Regions from separate parts of the Streptomyces sp. NPDC005799 genome, predicted to be linked through region 2. Evidence: riboswitches for the same ligand, from Rfam matches in the RefSeq annotation. Region 2 holds a riboswitch; each other region holds the start of a gene.

Region 1 (6,623 bases), on a different contig from region 2:
GTCGAAGAGCTCCGGCTCCTCCTTGCGCACGGTGTCGACCACGTCGAAGGCGAAGGACATGTGCATCGTCTCGTCGCGGAACACCCAGTTGGTGCCGGTGGCGAGACCGTGCAGCAGACCCCGGCTGCGGAACCAGTACACGTACGCGAAGGCGCCGTAGAAGAACAGGCCCTCGATGCACGCGGCGAAGCAGATCAGATTGAGCAGGAACCGACGGCGGTCGGCCTGGGACTCCAGCCGGTCCAGGTTCTCCACCGAGTCCATCCACCGGAAGCAGAACTCCGCCTTCTCACGGATGGAGGGGATGCTCTCGACGGCGTCGAAGGCGGCCGCCCGGTCCTCCGGATCGGGGAGATAGGTGTCCAGCAGCGTCAGGTAGAACTGGACGTGGACGGCCTCCTCGAACAGCTGGCGCGACAAATACAGCCGTGCTTCCGGGGAGTTGATGTGCTTGTAGAGCGTGAGCACCAGGTTGTTCGCCACGATCGAGTCGCCCGTGGCGAAGAAGGCGACCAGCCGGCCGATCAGGTGCTGCTCCATCGGGGACAGCTTCGCCAGGTCGGCCACGTCCGAGTGGAGGTCGACCTCCTCCACGGTCCAGGTGTTCTTGATGGCGTCCCGGTAGCGCTCGTAGAAGTCCGGGTAGCGCATGGGACGCAGAGTCAGCTCGAAGCCGGGATCGAGCAGGTTCTGGTTGCTGGGCATTACTGGCAGGCCTCGCAGGACTCGGGGTTTTCCAGGGAGCAGGCGACGGCGTCCGCCGTCGGTACGGGCACGGTCGCCCGTGCCGCGCGGGCGATGCGGGTCGCCGGGCGGGAGCGGAGGTAGTACGTCGTCTTCAGGCCCTGCTTCCAGGCGTACGCGTACATCGAGGAGAGCTTGCCGATGGTCGGCGTCTCCAGGAAGAGGTTCAGGGACTGGGACTGGTCGAGGTACGGCGTACGGGCCGCCGCCATGTCGATCAGGCCGCGCTGCGGGATCTCCCACGCCGTGCGGTACAGGCGCCGTACGTCCTCGGGGATCCACACGAAGTCCTGCACCGAGCCGCCCGCCTCGCGCAGGGCCTCCCGGGTGCGGGCGTCCCAGACGCCGAGGTCCTTCAGCTCCCGTACCAGGTAGGAGTTGACCTGGAGGAACTCGCCGGACAGCGTCTCGCGCTTGAACAGGTTGGACACCTGCGGCTCGACGCACTCGTACACACCGGCGATGGAGGCGATGGTCGCGGTCGGCGCGATGGCGAGGAGGAGGCTGTTGCGCAGGCCGGTCGCCGCGATCCGCGCGCGCAGCGCCGCCCACCGCTCCGGCCAGACGAGGTCGACGTCGTAGTGGTCGGGGTGCAGCACGCCCCGGGCGGTCCTGGTCTTCTCCCAGGCGGGCAGCGGGCCGCTCCGCTCGGCGAGGTCCGCGGAGGCCTCGTACGCGGCGAGCATGACGCGCTCGGCGATCCGGGTGGACAGGGCCTTGGCCTCCGGCGAGTCGAAGGGCAGCCGCAGCTTGAAGAAGACGTCCTGCAGGCCCATCGCGCCCAGGCCCACGGGACGCCACTTGGCGTTGGAGCGGCCCGCCTGCTCGGTCGGGTAGAAGTTGATGTCGACGACACGGTCGAGGAAGGTGACGGCCGTGCGCACGGTCTCGTCCAGCCGCTCCCAGTCGAGGCCGTCGCCGGCCACGAAGGCGCCCAGGTTGACCGAGCCGAGGTTGCACACCGCCGTCTCACCGTCGTCGGTGACCTCCAGGATCTCCGTGCAGAGGTTGGAGGAGTGGACGACATGACCGGGGGTCGCCGTCTGGTTGGCGGTGCGGTTGGCGGCGTCCTTGAAGGTCATCCAGCCGTTCCCGGTCTGCGCGAGGGTGCGCATCATCCGGCCGTACAGCTCGCGTGCCGGGAGCGTCCTGAGGGCGAGCCCCGCCGCCTCCGCCTGCCGATACGCCGCGTCGAACTCCTCGCCCCACAGGTCCACGAGTTCGGGCACGTCCGCCGGGGAGAACAGCGACCACCGCTCGTCGGCGTCGACCCGGCGCATGAACTCGTCCGGGATCCAGTGCGCCAGGTTCAGGTTGTGCGTACGGCGGGCGTCCTCACCGGTGTTGTCGCGCAGCTCCAGGAACTCCTCGATGTCGGAGTGCCAGGTCTCCAGGTAGACGGCCGCGGCGCCCTTGCGCCGGCCACCTTGGTTCACGGCGGCGACGCTCGCGTCCAGCGTCTTCAGGAACGGGACGATGCCGTTGGAGTGGCCGTTGGTGCCGCGGATCAGCGAACCGCGGGCGCGGACGCGGGAGTAGGCGATGCCGATGCCGCCGGCGTGCTTGGAGAGACGGGCGACCTGGTGGTAGCGGTCGTAGATGGAGTCCAGCTCGTCCTTCGGGGAGTCGAGGAGGTAGCAGGACGACATCTGGGGGTGCCGGGTGCCGGAGTTGAAGAGCGTGGGGGAGGAGGGCAGGTAGTCGAGACGGCTCATCAGGCCGTAGAGGGAGGCCACTTCGTCCACGGCACGGGCGCCTGTCTCCGGACCGAGCGCGGTGTCGTCCGCGAGACCGCTCGCCACGCGGAGCATGAAGTGCTGCGGTGTTTCGATGACCTTGCGGGTGATCGGGTGGCGCAGGAGGTAACGGCTGTAGAGGGTGCGCAGGCCGAAGTAGCCGAAGCGGTCGTCGGCCGCGGGGTCGATCAGCGCGTCGAGGCGGTCGGCGTGCAGCCGTACGAACTCCGCGGTGCGGTCGGCGATGAGCCCTTCGCGATGGCCGACGGCGACGGACTCGGTGAAGGACGTGACGCCCTGCGAGGCGGCCTCGGCGGCGACGCTCAGGGTGAGGAGCCGGGCGGCCAGCCTGCTGTACGCCGGGTCCTCGGAGATGAGGCCGGCCGCCGCCTCCGTGGCGAGCTCGCGCAGTTCCGCCCCGTCCGCCCGCGCGGACCGGCCGCGCAGTGCGGCGGCGGCGACCCGGCCGGGGTCGGCGTCGGGCAGGTCGGCGGTCAGCTCGGTCAGGGTGCGCAGCAGTGCGGCACCGTGTCCGGCGGCTTCCGGCTCGGTCGCTGAAGCCGGGTCGGTCGCTGAAGCCGGATCGGCTGGCGGCGCGATGGTCACGTGGGGCTCTCCCTCGCTCGGCACGGGGCCTTGCGGGCAGGGGGCAGCACACGAGCGCACGGCGCATCGCGTCCACCGGCCCATTCCACGAGGCCCGGACGTCAGGGCACCCGGGCCGGTGTGGCCGGGTGCGCTGTCGGCAGGTCCTCGGACTGATTCCGCGCACGGGTGTGCGCGGGTTCACCGTTGCGGGACAGTTCCGGATTCGCACCGGATTCCCCTGCGACGACAGCGAGCATGAGCATACATCTTGTGCCGGGCGAGAACAGCGCCCCCATATGTTGTGTCGCGGCGACTTCGAAGCGTGTCAGAGCGTCAACTCGTAGGTGAGGAGCGTGAAGGCGTCACCGGGGAGCGGGTGCCAGTCGCGGCCGGGTGCTCGGCGGAAACCCAGGCGCTCGTAGATGCGGTGCGCGGCGCGCATCTTCTGCTGGGTGGACAGCACCACGCCGGTGCACTCCAAGGCACGCGCGCGGTCGACGCAGGCCCGGACGAGGGCCTCCCCGGCGCCCTGGCCACGAGCCGCGTCGGCCACGGCCAGCATGCGGATCTCGGCCTCTGAGGGGCGGGCGAGGTCGGCCATCGGGCCGCCCGCGGGGACGAAGGTGACGCCGCCGAGGAGGCTGCCGTCGCGGACGGCCACCAGCACGTCGGCGGCCGACGCCCGCTTGGCGACGTCCCGCAGCTCCTCCAGGTACCAGTCGCTCTCGCCGAACGCCAGCAGGCCGTCCTGCACGTAGGCCCCGGCGGTGATCTCGCCGAGGGTGCCGTACTCGCCGGGTTCCACCGGCCTGATCAGGATGTCCATGGGCCCGAGTGTGCCGGACGGGTACGACAACGGGCCGCCGGATTCCTCCGACGGCCCGCCGGTCGTGCCGTGTCCGCCTCAGCGGTCAGTGCGAGGTCCCCGCCGTCGCCGGCGGCAGTTCCACCTCCACCCCCGGGTCTCCCGCGTCCGCCGTGTAGTCCTCCGGGCTGGTTTCGTCGATGCCCTCCGGGGCCTTGAAGGCCTTCAGGGCGAAGGTCAGGATCACCGTCACCGCCACGTTCAGGACGAAGGCGGTGAGGCCGATGTAGCCGATCTCCCCGATGCCCGGGATCTCCTTCGACGAGCCGCCGAAGTGCTTCTGGGTGGGGGAGGCGACGCCGTACGCCGCGACCGTGCCGTAGATCATGCCGACCGCCCAGCCGGCGAGCAGGGCCCAGCGGTGGAACCAGCGGGTGAAGAGGCCGCCGACCAGGGACGGGAAGGTCTGCAGGATCCAGATGCCGCCCAGCAGCTGGAAGTTGATGGCGACCGTCTTGTCCATGGTGAGGACGAAGACCAGTGCGCCGACCTTCACCAGCAGCGACACGATCTTGGAGACCTGGGCCTCCTGCTTCGGCGTGGCGTCCGGCTTGATGAAGTCCCTGTAGATGTTGCGGGTGAAGAGGTTCGCGGCCGCGATGGACATGATGGCCGCCGGGACCAGCGCGCCGATGCCGATCGCCGCGAAGGCCACCCCGGCGAACCAGCTCGGGAACATGTTCTCGAAGAGCTGCGGGATCGCCAGCTGGCCGTTGGTGACCTTGACCCCCGCCGCGATGGCCATGAAGCCCAGCAGCGCGAGCAGGCCGAGCATCAGCGAGTACAGCGGCAGGATCGTGGTGTTGCGGCGGATCACCTCACGGCTCTTGGAGGAGAGCGTCGCGGTGATCGAGTGCGGGTACATGAAGAGCGCGAGCGCCGAGCCCAACGCCAGGGTGGCGTACGTCCATTGGGCGGGCTCGGCTGGTGCCAGGGCGCCGCGCGGCTTGCCCGTCGCCGGGTTGGTCTGGGCGAAGGCGTCGCCCGCCTTGGCGAAGATGTCGTCGAAGCCGCCCAGCTTGATGGGGATGTAGATGATCGCCACGGCGATGACGATGTAGATCAGCGTGTCCTTCACGAACGCGATCAGGGCGGGGGCCCGAAGGCCGGAGGAGTAGGTGTAGGCCGCGAGCACACCGAAGGCGATCAGGAGCGGGAGGTCCTTCACGAACCAGTTGGTGTTCTCACCGCCGCCCACGCCCATGACGTCCAGCACGGCCTGGATGCCGACGAGTTGGAGCGCGATGTACGGCATCGTCGCGAGGATGCCGGTCAGCGCCACCGCCAGCGACAGGCCCTTGGAGCCGAAGCGTCCACGCACGAAGTCGGAGGTCGTCACGTACCCGTGCTTGTGCGAGACCGACCACAGGCGCGGCAGGAACGTGAAGATCAGCGGGTAGACCAGGATCGTGTACGGCACGGCGAAGAAGCCGGCCGCGCCCGCCGCGTAGATCGCCGCCGGAACGGCGACGAAGGTGTACGCCGTGTACAGGTCGCCGCCGAGCAGGAACCAGGTGACCCAGGTGCCGAACGACCGTCCGCCCAGGCCCCATTCGTCGAGGCTGTGCTCGTTCTCGGCCTTGCGCCAGCGAGCGGCGAGGAAGCCCATGGCCGTGACGGCCAGGAAGAAGAAGATGAAGACGCCGAGCGCGACGCCGTTCACACCGTCCTTCACTTGCCCGCACCCCCCTTGCGGGCGCGCTGGTCACGCTGCCACAGCTTGTACGCGGTCATGGTCAACGCGGTGGAGACCAGCACCCACAGCATCTGGTACCAGTAGAAGAACGGGATGCCGATGAACTCCGGGTCTGTCTTGGCGTAGGAACCGACCCACAGCATCGCCACGAAGGGCGCGAGCAGGCAGACGGCGATGATCACGCGGACCGGGGTCACCACCGGTGGTCTCACTTCGGGTACTTCGGACATACGGCGGCTCCGTCCCCTCACGTTCGCCTGTGATCACATGTGCAACGCGCAGGCAATGTAGGTCACGGTGTCACGGCAGTGGAAGACCGCGTCGGGATATCGGTATGTCGATTCCGTGAAGACCCGCGGCGGGGGTGGAACCCCCGCCCGCTTCCCCTCAGTCGACGGGCCTCTTCAGCCGCGCCACGAACTTGTACCTGTCCCCCCGGTACACCGACCGCACCCACTCCACCGGCTGTCCGTCCCGGTCCAGGGAGTGGCGGGAGAGCATCAGCATCGGCAGGCCCACGTCGGTGCCGAGCAGGCCGGCCTCGCGCGGGGTGGCCAGCGAGGTCTCGATGGTCTCCTCGGCCTCGGCGAGGTGGACGTCGTACACCTCGGCCAACGCCGTGTACAGAGACGTGTACTTGACGAGGGACCGGCGCAGGGCCGGGAAGCGCTTGGCGCTGAGGTGGGTGGTCTCGATGGCCATCGGCTCGCCGTTGGCCATGCGCAGCCGCTCGATGCGCAGCACCCGGCCGCCGGCCGTGATGTCGAGGAGCCCGGCGAGCCGGTCGTCGGCGGTGATGTAGCCGATGTCCAGCAGCTGCGAGGTCGGCTCCAGGCCCTGGGCGCGCATGTCCTCGGTGTAGGAGGTCAGTTGCAGCGCCTGCGAGACCTTCGGCTTGGCGACGAAGGTGCCCTTGCCCTGGATGCGTTCCAGGCGCCCCTCGACGACCAGTTCCTGCAGCGCCTGCCGCACCGTGGTGCGGGAGGTGTCGAAC
Region 2 (6,623 bases):
CTGCCCCACCGCTCGACGAGGTGTCCGTCCTGGACCCTGAAGATGTTGATTCCGCGCAAGGTCACGGTGCGGCCCTCGGCGGGGGCCGGCACTCCGAACAGCGAACCGCGCTGTGTGCCGGTCGCGGTGAAGTGCTCGACGACCAGGTCCGCTTCGGCGATCATCAGGTGGGGTTCGCTGTGCCAGTCCGGGCAGCCGTCGCGGAACAGCGTGCCGGCGATGCGCATGCCCTCACGGTCGGCGGACGCGCCGAAGGGAGGATCGTGGTTGACGAAGTCGTCGGCGAGGTAGTCGTCGACCGCGCCGAGGTCGCCCTTGGTGAACAGCGCGTCGATGAACGCGCGAACGATGTCCTTGTTCTTGCTGAGTGTGGTTTCCGAGGTGTTCATGACCTCAGTCTTCAACCGCGGAAAAGGTCGGGGTACCCCAGAAATCTGGGGTTTTGCGCCCCGGGCTCATCGGTAAGACCGCCCGCCCCGGCTTCACACCGTTTCCGTACCCGAGCCGGTCCCCCTTCCGACCTCCGGCAATACACTACAAAGTGTAAGGTCAGCCTTCGTCCCCGTACCCTTCTCCGCCTCCAAGGTGATCGGCCACCATGACCTCACAACTGTCGGCCCCGATACCCACGCGTCCCTCCGGCGCGAAACGCACACCGGGCACCGAGCCGAGCCGGCTGCGCCGCCGGGCCGCAGACGCCACCGTCTGGTACCTGCGGCTGATCGCCGTACTGAACATAGCGGCGGTGATGTCCCTGCCGTTCCGGCAGGAGGTCAACGAGCACAACAACGGCCGTATCACCCTCCATCTGCACCGGCAGCACGCCCATCACTCCGGGCAGTTCTTCACGCCGTACCTGGCCACCGCGGGCCTGGTCTCGGCGGCCCTGGCGATCTTCTTCGTGCTGGTGATGCGCCGCCGCAAGCGGGCCGCCTGGGTGGTCAATCTCGTCCTGTCCGCCCCCCTGTTCGCCCTGTACGTCCTCGCGCTCACGCAGCACGAGTACCGCGCCCACGCCTTCAACTGGCTCTCCGCCGCCCTGACCGGTCTGTTCGTCGCCGCACTGCTGATCAGCCGCCGTGAGTTCAACGCGGTGGGGGACCCCTCCAACCCGAAGCTGGCACTGGCCGTCGGCGTGGGCGGCCTGGCGGTCACCGGCGGCCTGGGCACTCTCCTCGTCCACGCGACGAACAAGCTCCCCGGCGCCACCCTCGCCGACGAGGCCGCCTACGCCCTCCTGCGCGGCGTCAGCGTCGGCCCCCTCGCCGACACGGTCACCGCGGTCCGCGCCCCCCGCTGGACCGACATCATCATCAACATCCTGCTCGCGGCGGCCTTCTGCCTGGTCCTGTACGCCCTTTTCCGTTCCCCGCGCGGCCGCCGGCTGCTCGGCCCCGAGGACGAGGATCGGCTCCACGTCCTGCTGGACAAGCACGGCGCCCGCGACTCCCTCGGCTACTTCGCCCTGCGCCGCGACAAGGCGGCGATCTTCTCCCCGACCGGCAAGGCGGCCATCACCTATCGCGTCGTCGGCGGCGTCAGCCTGGCGTCCGGTGACCCGATCGGCGATCCGGAGGCCTGGCCCGGCGCGATCGACGCGTGGCTGACCGAAGCGCGCCAACACGCCTGGACGCCCGCGGTGATGGGCGCGAGCGAGGAGGCGGGCACCATCTACGCCCGCCACGGTCTGGACGCCCTGGAGCTCGGCGACGAGGCGATCGTCGACATCGCCGACTTCACCCTCGAAGGCCGCGCCATGCGCGTCGTACGGCAGGCGCACAACCGGGTGCGCCGGGCCGGTTACACGGTCGAGATCCGCCGCCACCAGGACATCCCGGCCGAGGAGATGGCGACGCTCATCGAGGCTGCCGACCGCTGGCGCGACGGCGCCACCGAACGTGGCTTCTCCATGGCCCTCGGCCGCCTCGGCGATCCGTCGGACGGCCGCTGCGTGATGCTGGTGTGCCGGGACGCGGACGACGTCCCCCGGGCCCTGCTGAGCTTCGTCCCCTGGGGCGAGCACGGCCTCTCCCTGGACCTGATGCGCCGTGATCGCGACTGCGAGAACGGTCTGATGGAGTTCATGGTGGTCGAACTCCTCCTCAGGGGAGCCGAGTTGGGCATCAAGCGCGTCTCCCTGAACTTCGCGATGTTCCGCTCGGTCTTCGAGCGCGGCTCCCGTCTCGGCGCGGGCCCGGTGCTTCGCCTCTGGCACGCCACCCTCACGTTCTTCTCCCGCTGGTGGCAGATCGAGTCCTTGTACCGCGCGAACGCCAAGTACCGCCCCATCTGGGAACCGCGCTACCTGCTCTTCGCTCGCAGCAGTGACATCCCCCGCATCGGCCTGGCGAGCGCCCGCGCGGAGGGGTTCCTCACGCTGCCCTGGAAGAACTGAACGAACTGCCCGCCCCGTGGGCGCCGTCGTGGCGAGCGAGAAGAATCACGCCAGGTCGGGCGGTCTTGGCCAGGTCCTCGACACACGGTACGGTCGGCGGGATATCGACGACGGCAAAACGGAAGCCGGTGGGAATCCGGAACGGTCGCGCCACTGTGTGCCCCCGCCTCCCAGGAGGCGGCGGCGAGTCAGACCCGTAGCCGTCGTCCTGTGCACCACCGAGATGGGACGCGAACTCCCAGAGGAGGCCCTGCCATGGCGCAGCATGTCGCCCAGCCGACCGCCACCACCCCCGCTCTCCCCGCCAAGCTGCCGATCGGCGCGATCGTCCCGTGGGCGGTCTTCTTCGGCATCCTGATGCTGGTCCTGCTGTACTTCGTCGGCGCCGAGCAGGGCGCCACCTCCGTCGTCTCCGGCTCGGACGTCCACGAGTGGGTCCACGACGCCCGTCATCTGCTCGGCTTCCCCTGCCACTGACGCGAGGGACACCGACACCCTCATGAACTCCGCAACCGTACGGAACCTGCTCGTAAGGGGCATGCTCGCCGGCCTCGCCGCCGGCGTGCTCGCCCTGGTCGTCGCCTACTTCCTCGGTGAACCGAACGTCGACAAGGCGATCGGTTTCGAGGACGCCCACTCCCACGAGCACGAGATGGTGATCGTCTCCCGCTCCCTGCAGTCCACCGCCGGCCTGGCCACCGGCGTCCTGATCTACGGCGTCGCGTTCGGCGGCATCGCCGCCCTGGCCTACTGCTTCGCGCTCGGCCGGATGGGCCGCTTCGGTCCGCGGGCGACCGCGCTGCTGCTGTCCGGCAGCGCACTCCTCGCCGTCTACGTCGTACCGTTCCTGAAGTACCCGGCCAACCCGCCCGCCGTCGGCAACCCCGACACCATCGGCAGACGGACCGCCCTGTACTTCCTGATGATGCTGCTCAGCGTCCTGATCGCGATCGCCATGACCATCCTGGGCAAGCGCCTCGCGCCCCGCCTGGGCACCTGGTGGGCGACCATGATCGCGGTGGCCGCCTTCGCTCTCGTGATCGGGCTCGCCTACGCGTTCCTGCCCGTAGTCAACGAGGTGCCGAAGGACTTCCCGGCCACCGTGCTGTGGCGCTTCCGGCTCTCCGCGCTGGCCATCCAGCTCACGCTGTGGACCGCATTCGGCCTGCTCTTCGGCGAGTTGGCCGAACGCCTGCTCAACCCCAAGCCCGTGACGGGCGCCGCCGCGGGCCGACGGCCGGTGGCCGCGCCCAACTGACCGACCCGCCGCAGGCGCGAGGGCCCACGGAATGCACCACCCTCCGGGGGCCCTCCGTCAGCGGGATCAGGTCGACTGAAGCGGGTGCCCGAGCCGAAGGTTCCAGCGTTCGGACCGTCCGGTGATCTCGGTCGCCGTCAGGGGAGGAACGTCCGCGCGCCAGAAGGCCCGCGCAGGCGCCCCCAACACGTGCACCGCCACGGCCCGTACGACGTCGGGCTCCACCACGGCAATCGTGTGGCCGTCCGTGCGTGACGCCGTGTCCAGCCACCGCCCGATCCGCAGGCACAGGTCCCGCACCGACTCTCCGCCGTGAGGCGCGGAGTCCGGGTCGCCGAGCCACAGCGCGACCGCCTCCGGCTCGGACCGGCTCACCTCGTCGAGGGTGAGCCCCTGCCAGCGGCCCACGCGCAGGCCCGTGAGCTCGTCCGGCGACGCATCCGTACTCAGCCCGAGTGCCGTGGCGGTCTCCCGGCAGCGCACGCTGGGAGAGGTGACGACGCGAACGGCCGGGCGCGTGGTTCCGGCTGCCGTGCGGGCCCGCGCCGCGCCGTCGTCGTCGAGCGAGGTCGTACCGTCGTCGAAGCGCGCCTGGCGCATCGACGGGCCCAGAGCAGGCGAAATGAGGGTCACACGACTGGTCACGCGAGACATACGATCATGCAGAACCTGACCCGGCCAACAGCCGCATATGACCTGTAAAGGGTGAAAAAACGGTTGTTATGGGCAGACGGTGAGGATGGAGATGGGCGGCGAAGGGTTTTGACCGGTCCGGATGATCCGCGTACGGACACCGGCCCACTGGATGCCGCGTTCGCGGAGACGGTCCGCCGTACCGGCGCGTCCATCGGAGCCCTCTACCTGCTCGCCCCGGACCGGCCGCTGCTGCGTCTGGACGCGGTGTGCGGGGCGCCGGTCGAGTTCGCCGCACCCTGGGCGAAGGTCCCGCTCGCCTCTCCCGCACCGGTCGCCGAGGCCGTGCGCGAGGAGCGGATGGTGTGGGTGGCCAGCCAGGAGGAGATGGCCCGCTCCTATCCGCGCACCGCGATGGTGCTTCCCTACCCGATGTCGCTGGTCGCCGCGCCCGTCACCGGCGTGCGGCAGTGGGGGTGCCTGCTGTTGATGTGGTCGGCCGCGCGTCCGCCGCACATGACGCCTCGGGAGCGCGGCAACATCACATCCAGCTGCCGGCGTCTGGCCCGCCTGCTGGAGGAAACCGCCGAGCAGGCCGCAGGCGCCGGCACCGGAGGGCCGCGCGCGGTGCCGGTGGGAATCGGCCGTCGGTACGCGCCCCCGGAACTGGCACTGGCCGATTTCGTCGAGCGGCTGCCCGGCGGAAGCTGCGCCCTGGACCTGGAGGGCCGCTTCACCTACGTCAGTTCCGGCGCCGCCGACCTCCTGGGCCGTGAGGCGGCGCGTCTGCTGGGCACGCAGCCGTGGCAGTCCCTGCGCTGGCTCGACGATCCCTTCTACGAGGACCGCTACCGTGCCGCGGTCATCAGCCGGGAGCCCGTCTCGTTCACCGCGTGCCGTCCGCCGGAGCAGTGGCTGGAGATTCATCTGTACCCCGACGAGAGCGGCATCAGCGCCCGTATCCTGCCCAGCGACGCGCACGAGCGGGCCTCGCCCGTGTCCGGTGCGCCCGTCATGCCGGCCCGTGCGGGACAGCTGTACCAGCTCACGCATCTCGCCGCCGCGCTGACCGAGGTCGTCGGCGTCCAGGACGTCGTCGATCTGGTCGCCGACCAGATCATGCCCGCTTTCGGCGCCCAGGGGCTGGTCCTGTCCACCGCCGAGGCGGGCCGGCTGCGGATCACCGGCCACCGCGGGTATGCCGACCACACCATCGAACGACTGGACGGGCTCCCCCTCGACACCACCTTCACCCCCGCGGGTCAGGCCCTCACCACCGGAAGTCCCGCGTTCTTCGCCGACCCGGAGGAGATGCGGCGTACCCATCCCGACGCGCCGCTGGTCAGCGGGAAGCAGGCCTGGGCCTTCCTCCCGCTGATCATCTCCGGCCGACCCGTCGGCGTCTGCGTCCTGTCGTACGACCATCCCCACACCTTTCCGGCCGAGGAACGAGCCGTTCTGACTTCCCTGGCGGGTCTGATCGCCCAGGCATTCGACCGCGCCCGCCTCTACGACACCAAGCACGAGCTCGCTCACGGCCTCCAGCAGGCGCTGCTGCCCCGCAGCCTCCCCTCGATCGACGGACTGCGGGTGTCCGCCCGCTACCTGCCCGCCACCCGCGGCATGGACATCGGCGGAGACTTCTACGACCTCATCCGCCTCGACGACACCGCGGCCGCCGCTGTCATCGGCGACGTCCAGGGCCACAACGTCGCCGCCGCTGCCCTGATGGGCCAGGTGCGCACGGGCGTCCACGCCCACGCAGCGCTCGGCACGCCCCCGGACCAGGTCCTGCGACGCGCCAACGGGCTCCTGACCGACCTCGATCCCGACCTGTTCACCAGCTGCCTCTACGCCCACCTCGACTTCTCCCGCCGCCGCGTCACCCTGGCCAGCGCCGGCCACCCCCCGCCGATCCTGCGCCTCCCCGACGGCAAGACCGGGCCGCTGGAGGTCCCGCCGGGACCGCTGCTGGGCATCGATCCCGCTGCCACCTTCCCGTTGACCGAGATCCCGCTTCTCGAGGGAACGCTGCTGGCCCTCTACACCGACGGCCTCGTCGAAGCACCGGGCGTGGACCTCGACGACTCGATCGCCCGCCTCGCACACGATCTCGCCGAAGCCGACGTCGGAGATCTCGACGTGCTCATGGACACCGTGCTCAGCAGGGCCGGCACCAACGGGCAGCGCCTCGACGACGTGGCGCTTCTCGTGCTGCAGAACATCGGTCGGGAGGTGGTCCGGGAGTCGGGATCGGGCCCACCGCCTTGAGCGTTTTCGGGACCGGCGCCGTCTCCATGGTGCGGATGGCCTTGACCGCCCCCAGGCCGTGGGTGA
Region 3 (6,623 bases), on a different contig from region 2:
GCCACCTATAGGCGGCCATGTAGTGGTGCGACGGTGGCATGTCGGGGTCGTGGTAGATCGCGATCGGGTTCTCCCCGAAGCCGCGCGGGGGCTGGATCATCACGACGACGTTCCCGAACCGCAGGGACGCGAGCACGATGTCGTCCCCGTCGACGTACAGCGAGCCCGGCGGCTCGCCCCACGCCTCGAGCATCCCGTCGCGCAGCTCCGGATCGAGCTTGTCGAACCAGGCCCGGTAGTCGGCGAGCGGCACGCGCGCGGGCGCGGCGGCCAGCTGCTCCTCGGTCAGCCACTCCACGTCGTGACCGCCGGCCTCGATGAGCCGGTGGATCAACTCGTCGCCGTTGTCGGGGTATTCGGTGAGCGCGTACCCGGCGTCCCGCAGCGCGTCCAGCACCCGCACGGCCGACGCGGGCGTGTCGAGCCCCACCGCGTTGCCGACACGCGAGTGCTTCGTCGGGTAGGCGGTGAACACGAGCGCCAGCTTCTTCTCGGCGTTCGGCTTGTGCTTGAGCCGCGCGTGCCGCACCGCGATCCCGGCCACCCGCGCGGCCCGCTCGGGGTCGGCGACGTACACCGGGACGTCGTCGGGGCCCTGCTCCTTGAAGGAGAACGGCACGGTGATCAGACGGCCGTCGAACTCCGGGATCGCGACCTGCATGGCCGCGTCCATGGGGGAGAGCGCGGCGTCCGAGGCGTCCCACGCCTCCCGCGACGAGGTGAGGCAGAGCCCCTGCAGCACGGGCACGTTGAGGTCCGCGAGGGCCCCGATGTCCCACGCCTCCTCGTCGCCGCCCGCCGAGGCCTGCGAGGCGTGCGTGCCGCCGGCCGCCAGCACGGTGGCGACCAGTGAGTCGGCCCCGGCGAGGATCTCGTACAGCCCCGCGTCCGCGCCGCGCAGTGAACCGCAGTACACGGGAAGGGCGTTGGCGCCCCGCGCCTCGATCGCCTGGCACAGGGTGTCCACGAAGGCGGTGTTGCCGCTCAGTTCATGGGCCCGGTAGAAGAGCACGCCCACGGTGGGCCGGCCGTCGACCCTGTCGTACGAGCCGTGGACGCCGTACTCCGGCATCTTGCGCGGCTCGACGAACCCCTCGCCGGTCAGCAGCACGGTGTCCGAGAGGAACCGGGCGAGTTCGGTGAGGTTGTCGGGCCCGCCCTCGACGAGGTACTTCAGCGCCTCGGCCACCACACCCGCCGGCACGGACGACTCCGCCATCAACTCCGCGTCCGGCACGGCCTCCCCGCCGAGCAGCACGGTCGGAACGCCGGACGCCTTCAGGGCGGCCAGCCCGTCCTCCCACGCCCGTTTCCCGCCGAGCAGCCGTACGACGGCGATGTCGGCGCCGTCGAGGAGAGCGGGCAGCTCCTCGGTGACGTCGACGCGCGTCGGGTTGCCGATCCGGTAGTCGGCACCGGAGGCGGCCCGGGCCGCCAGCAGATCCGTGTCGGCCGTCGACAACAACAACACTGTGCTCATACGGGCGCTCCCGGTGGAATGAAAGGCAGTCCTTGCGGCGCGCCCGACTCGATGAGCCGCCACAGCGCGTCCGTGTCCGCGTGCTGTTCGATCAGGTCGCCGAGCCGGTCGAGCTGCTCCTCGCGCAGCGCGGCGAACGACGTGTCCTCGGCCGGCACGAAACGGCGGCCCGCGGCGGCCGCCACCTCGCGCAGAAAGGCCCGCCGGAAACCGTCCGACTCCAGCGAACCGTGCCAGTGGGTGCCCCAGGTCTGGCCGACCCGGCAGCCGTCCAGGCTGTGTCCTTTGTCATCGGAGATGAACCCATTCCCGCCGGTCACTTCGGCCACGCCGTGGTGGATCTCGTACCCCTCGACCCGCTCGCCGAGGGCCTCTCCCACGGGCCGGGTGAGCGTCTTCTCCCGCGCGAACCGGACGCGTACGGGCAGCACGCCGAGCCCGTCCACCCTGCCGGCCCGCGACTCGATCTCGTCCTCGATGCGCTCACCCAGGATCTGGAAGCCGCCGCAGACGCCCAGGACGGGCCGCTGCTCGGCGACCCTGCGCCGCAGCTCGTCCGCGAGGCCGCGCTCCCGCAGCCACTCCAGGGCCCGGACCGTGCCCCGCGTCCCCGGGATCACGACGAGATCGGCGTCGGCCAGCTCCTCCGGCCGGTCCACGAACCGCACCACGACCCCGGGTTCGGCGGCCAGGGCGTCCACGTCGGTGAAGTTCGACATGAGCGGGATCGCGCAGACGGCGACCCGCAGCACGTCCTCACCCACGGGAGGGGCGACGTTCGACTCCCGTACGGTTCCGCGCAGGGAGACCCGCAGCCCGTCCTCCTCGTCGATGCCCAGCCCGTGCCGGAAGGGCAGAACACCGTAGGTGCGCCGCCCGGTGAGCCCGTGCAGCATGTCGAGGCCCGGTTCGAGCAGCGAGACGTCACCCCGGAACTTGTTCACCAGGAACCCGGCGACGAGCCGCTGGTCCTCCTCCGACAGCAGCGCCACCGTCCCGAAGAACGAGGCGAACACGCCCCCGCGGTCGATGTCACCGACCACGAGGACGGGAAGCCCGGCGTTGCGGGCGATCCCCATGTTCACGATGTCGGTCCGGCGCAGATTGATCTCCGCGGGACTGCCGGCCCCCTCACAGATCACCGCGTCATACGTGCCCCGCAACTCGGCGAGACACTCCAGCACGGTCCCGAGGAGCTTCTGCTGCCGCCCACCGTGGTACCCCCGCGCGCTCAGCTCGCCCACCGGTTTGCCCATGAGCACGACCTGGCTGCTCTGCTCGCCCCCCGGCTTCAGCAGCACGGGGTTCATCCGCGCCGTCGGCTCGATCCGGCACGCCTGCGCCTGCATGGCCTGCGCCCGCCCGATCTCGGCGCCCTCGCGGGTCACGAAGGAGTTGAGCGACATGTTCTGCGCCTTGAAGGGAGCCACCTTGACCCCTTGGCGCACCAGCCACCGGCAGATCCCGGCGGTGACGACACTCTTGCCGGCGTCGGACGTGGTGCCGGCGACGAGGAGACCCCCGCTCATGACGTACGTCCCTTCACCAACAGGCGCGCGGCGGCACTGACGCCGAGCGCGAGCAGACCGACGCGCCGGGAGAGCCGTACGGCCCGCTCGATGTCCGGTACGGCGACGGCGCGGCCCGGTGCGTTGAGCACGGGCCGGTGCTCGACCCGCCCGCCGTAGGAGAGGGTCCCGCCCAGGCGCACGCCGAGCGCTCCCGCGAACGAGGCCTCCACAGGACCGGCGTTGGGGCTCGGATGCTTCCCCGCGTCCGCACGCCAGACCCGTGCCGCTCCGCGCGGGTCGCTCCCCGCGACCGTCGCCAGTGCCGCGGTCAGCCGGGCCCCCGGCCAGCCGGCCACGTCGTCCAGCCGCGCGGAGGCCCACCCGTAGCGCCGGTACCGCGCCGACCTGTGACCGACCATGGCGTCCAGCGTGTTGACGGCCCGGAACCCGAGCAGCCCCGGCACCCCGCCGACGGCCCCCCACACCAACGCCCCGACCACGGCGTCCGAGGTGTTCTCGGCGACCGACTCCACCACGGCCCGGGCGATCCCGTCCGCGTCCAGCGCCTGCGGATCCCGCCCGCACAGATGCGGCAGCCGCTCCCGGGCACCCTGGACGTCACCCGCCCGCAGGGCCCGCCCGACGACCCGCGCCTCACGCGCGAGCGAGCGGCCGCCGACAACCGCCCAGGTGGCGGCGGCGGTCAGGGCCACGGAAGCGGTACGGGACGGACGTACGACCGTCTCCGCCACGGCGCCCAGCGCCACGGCACCCCCGACGCACACGGCGGTGTGCAGGGTCCCCCACCCGCGGTGGTCCCGCCACAGCACCCGCTCCACGGCACCCGCGGCCCGTCCGAAAGCGGCGACCGGGTGCCCCCGGCGCGGATCGCCGAGCAGCTGGTCGCCGAGGAGGCCGGCGGCGGCGCCGTACGCGAAGACGCGACCGGCACGCATCGGCTCAGCCGGCCGTGGGGCCGGGCAGCGACCCGGGGCCCTTCGGAAGGATCCCGGTCCAGTACCTCAAACGGCAGGCGAGCATGGCTGTATGTCCTCACTCAGGGTGTCCGCGCCCTGGTTCGACGAGACCGGCGGTGGGAGTTCCTGGCTCCCGGGGCTACCTACCCCGGTGACAGTGGCGGGACCGCGCCGGACTCGCACCGGCTTCCTCCCTTGCCGCCGTACATGGCTCCGGCAGTCCACCACGCACCCGAACGGCAGTCAACTTGCCGTTGACCTGCGACGGGAGAGTGTGCTGAGGCCCACACGCGAGGGGTCGCCGTGGTCACGGAAAACGCGAGGTGCCGGGACGGATCACCGTCCCGGCACCAACTGCGGGAAAGGGCTCAGCCCTTGGCCATGATCAGGTTGATTCCGTACGCCACCGCCGCCGCGCAGCCCGCGAAGGCCACGTACGCTCCGGCCGTCGCGAGGGCCGCCGAGCCGCCCTGCGCGGTGGCCCGCTCGCGGTGCGACAGGCCCATGACGCCGAGGGTGAACAGGGCCACGAGGCCCACGGTGACCGCGAGGCTGACACCGAAGACGGAGCCCAGGGCCGACCAGTCGATCTTCATGCTGCTGATTCCTTCGTTACCGGGTGGCCGGGGCTCAGACGGCGGCCGGCGGGGCCGCCGGTTCCGTGGTGGTGACCGGCGCGGCGATCGTGGCCGTCAGACCCTCCGTCACCGCGCCCGGGGGAGGAGGGGTGACGGCGGCGATCGCCGTGGTGACGACACCGGCCGGCTCCTCGGTCTCGTTGACGTTCGACGCGTCGACGACCTCGCGGCGCGAAACCTTCCAGATCGCGGCGCTCGCGGCGACGAGGAAGACGGCGACGACGGCGGTGCCCCAGTCCCCGAGGTCCGTCACGGACTCCGCGCCCGCGCCGACCAGGGCGGCGGCCGGCAGCGTCAGGACCCAGGCGACCAGCATCCGGGTCGCGGTGGACCAGCGCACCACCCCGCCCTTGCGGCCGAGGCCCGCGCCCATCACCGAACCGGAGACGACGTGCGTGGTGGAGAGGGAGAAACCGAGGTGCGAGGAGGCCAGGATGGCCGTGGCCGCGCTGGTCTGGGCGGCGAAACCCTGCCGCGGCTGAAGCTCGGTCAGGCCCTTGCCCATCGTGCGGATGATGCGCCAGCCGCCGATGTACGTGCCGAGGGCGATGGCCAGACCCGCGGAGAGGATGACCCAGGTGGGCGGGTCGGAGTCGGGGGCGACGGCGCCGCCGGCGACCAGGGCGAGGGTGATGATGCCCATCGTCTTCTGCGCGTCGTTGGTGCCGTGGGCCAGCGAGACCAGGCCGGCCGAGGCGATCTGCCCGGCGCGGTAGCCCTTCTCGGTTGCCTTGCCGTCGGCCTTGCGGTCGAGGGCGTAGGAGAAGCGGGTCGCGAGCATCGCGGCGAGCCCGGCGACGACCGGGGCGGCGAGCGCCGGCAGCAGCACCTTGGTGACGAGCACGTCGCCGTGGACCGCGCCGAAGCCGGCCGAGGCGACGGTGGCGCCGATCAGACCGCCCATCAGGGCGTGCGAGGAACTGGACGGCAGGCCCACCAGCCAGGTCACCAGGTTCCAGAGGATCGCGCCGACCAGGGCGGCGAAGATGACCTCGGGGCGGATGCCGTTCTCATCGACGAGACCCTTGGAGATCGTGTTCGCGACCTCCACGGAGAGGAAGGCGCCAACAAGGTTGAGCGCGGCGGACATGGCCACCGCGACCTTGGGCTTGAGTGCGCCGGTCGAGATGGTGGTGGCCATCGCGTTGGCGGTGTCGTGGAAACCGTTCGTGAAATCGAACGCGAGTGCGGTGATCACCACAATCGCGAGGATCAGCGAGAAGTTTTCCATTTACCCAGGCAATCGTTCGAAGTCATCGGTCGGTTGACCGTAGGAAACCTGGGTGAACGGAAGATGAACTGAGGAGGGCGTCAGGATGTCGCGGTGGGTGGTACCGGGCGAACTCGGTTCCCGGCCGACCTGCGCCTGGGATGATCGCGGCATGGGCGAACAGCAGCGGGACGGGCAAAAGGTACGCGGAGAGCGGGGCGCGCTCCCCGAGGAGGCGCGGGCCTGGGAAGAGCTCGTGGCGACGGCCCGCCGCACCGTCACCGACGGCCTGGTCGTCGGCACCTCGGGCAACGTCTCGGCGCGCGTCGGCGACACCGTGCTGGTCACGCCCTCGGGCGTCCCCTACGACCGCCTCGCACCGGACGACATCACCGGCGTCGACCTCGACGGCCGACAGGTCCTCGGCACCCTGGTCCCGACCAGCGAGCTGCCGATGCATCTCGCCGTATACCGTTCGACCGGCGCGCGGGCGGTCGTCCACACCCACGCCGTCCACGCGACGGCGGTCTCCACCCTCGTCCCCGAGCTCCCGACGATCCACTACATGACCGCGGCCCTGGGCGGCCCGGTCCGAGTCGCCCGGTACGCGACCTACGGCACCGACGAGTTGGCGCAGAACATGCTCCGCGCCCTCGCCGACCGCACCGCCTGCCTCCTGCAGAACCACGGCACGATGGCCCACGGCACGAGTCTGTCCCAGGCCTACGACCGCACGGCCCAGCTGGAGTGGATGTGCCGCCTGTGGCTCACCGCCTCCTCGGTGCCGGGCATGTCCCCGAACCTGCT

What was found. Region 2 has a riboswitch for cobalamin ahead of ABZ453_RS33415 (CbtB-domain containing protein). Riboswitches for the same ligand answer to the same signal wherever they lie in the genome.
Region 1: linked by a shared signal. The riboswitch ahead of ABZ453_RS25740 (ribonucleoside-diphosphate reductase subunit alpha) and the one ahead of ABZ453_RS33415 (CbtB-domain containing protein) in region 2 are both predicted to bind cobalamin.
Region 3: linked by a shared signal. The riboswitch ahead of ABZ453_RS27770 (cobalamin biosynthesis protein) and the one ahead of ABZ453_RS33415 (CbtB-domain containing protein) in region 2 are both predicted to bind cobalamin.

The regions. Positions count from the first base shown of each region.
Region 1 is NZ_JBEXXQ010000027.1:39,545-46,167, forward strand. It holds gene ABZ453_RS25735 (ribonucleotide-diphosphate reductase subunit beta) at 1-705, opposite strand, end outside; gene ABZ453_RS25740 (ribonucleoside-diphosphate reductase subunit alpha) at 705-3,086, opposite strand; cobalamin riboswitch at 3,207-3,338, opposite strand; gene ABZ453_RS25745 (GNAT family N-acetyltransferase) at 3,394-3,894, opposite strand; gene mctP (monocarboxylate uptake permease MctP) at 3,980-5,608, opposite strand; gene ABZ453_RS25755 (DUF3311 domain-containing protein) at 5,605-5,859, opposite strand; gene ABZ453_RS25760 (GntR family transcriptional regulator) at 6,017-6,623, opposite strand, start outside.
Region 2 is NZ_JBEXXQ010000040.1:41,939-48,561, reverse strand. It holds partial or broken gene ABZ453_RS33425 (ester cyclase) at 1-389, opposite strand, end outside; gene ABZ453_RS33420 (phosphatidylglycerol lysyltransferase domain-containing protein) at 599-2,395, shown strand; cobalamin riboswitch at 2,470-2,614, shown strand; gene ABZ453_RS33415 (CbtB-domain containing protein) at 2,651-2,872, shown strand; gene ABZ453_RS33410 (CbtA family protein) at 2,895-3,653, shown strand; gene ABZ453_RS33405 (histidine phosphatase family protein) at 3,720-4,298, opposite strand; gene ABZ453_RS33400 (SpoIIE family protein phosphatase) at 4,416-6,557, shown strand.
Region 3 is NZ_JBEXXQ010000030.1:81,663-88,285, forward strand. It holds gene cobN (cobaltochelatase subunit CobN) at 1-1,480, opposite strand, end outside; gene ABZ453_RS27765 (cobyric acid synthase) at 1,477-3,009, opposite strand; gene ABZ453_RS27770 (cobalamin biosynthesis protein) at 3,006-3,947, opposite strand; cobalamin riboswitch at 4,068-4,210, opposite strand; gene ABZ453_RS27775 (hypothetical protein) at 4,337-4,564, opposite strand; gene ABZ453_RS27780 (inorganic phosphate transporter) at 4,599-5,837, opposite strand; gene ABZ453_RS27785 (class II aldolase/adducin family protein) at 5,989-6,623, shown strand, end outside.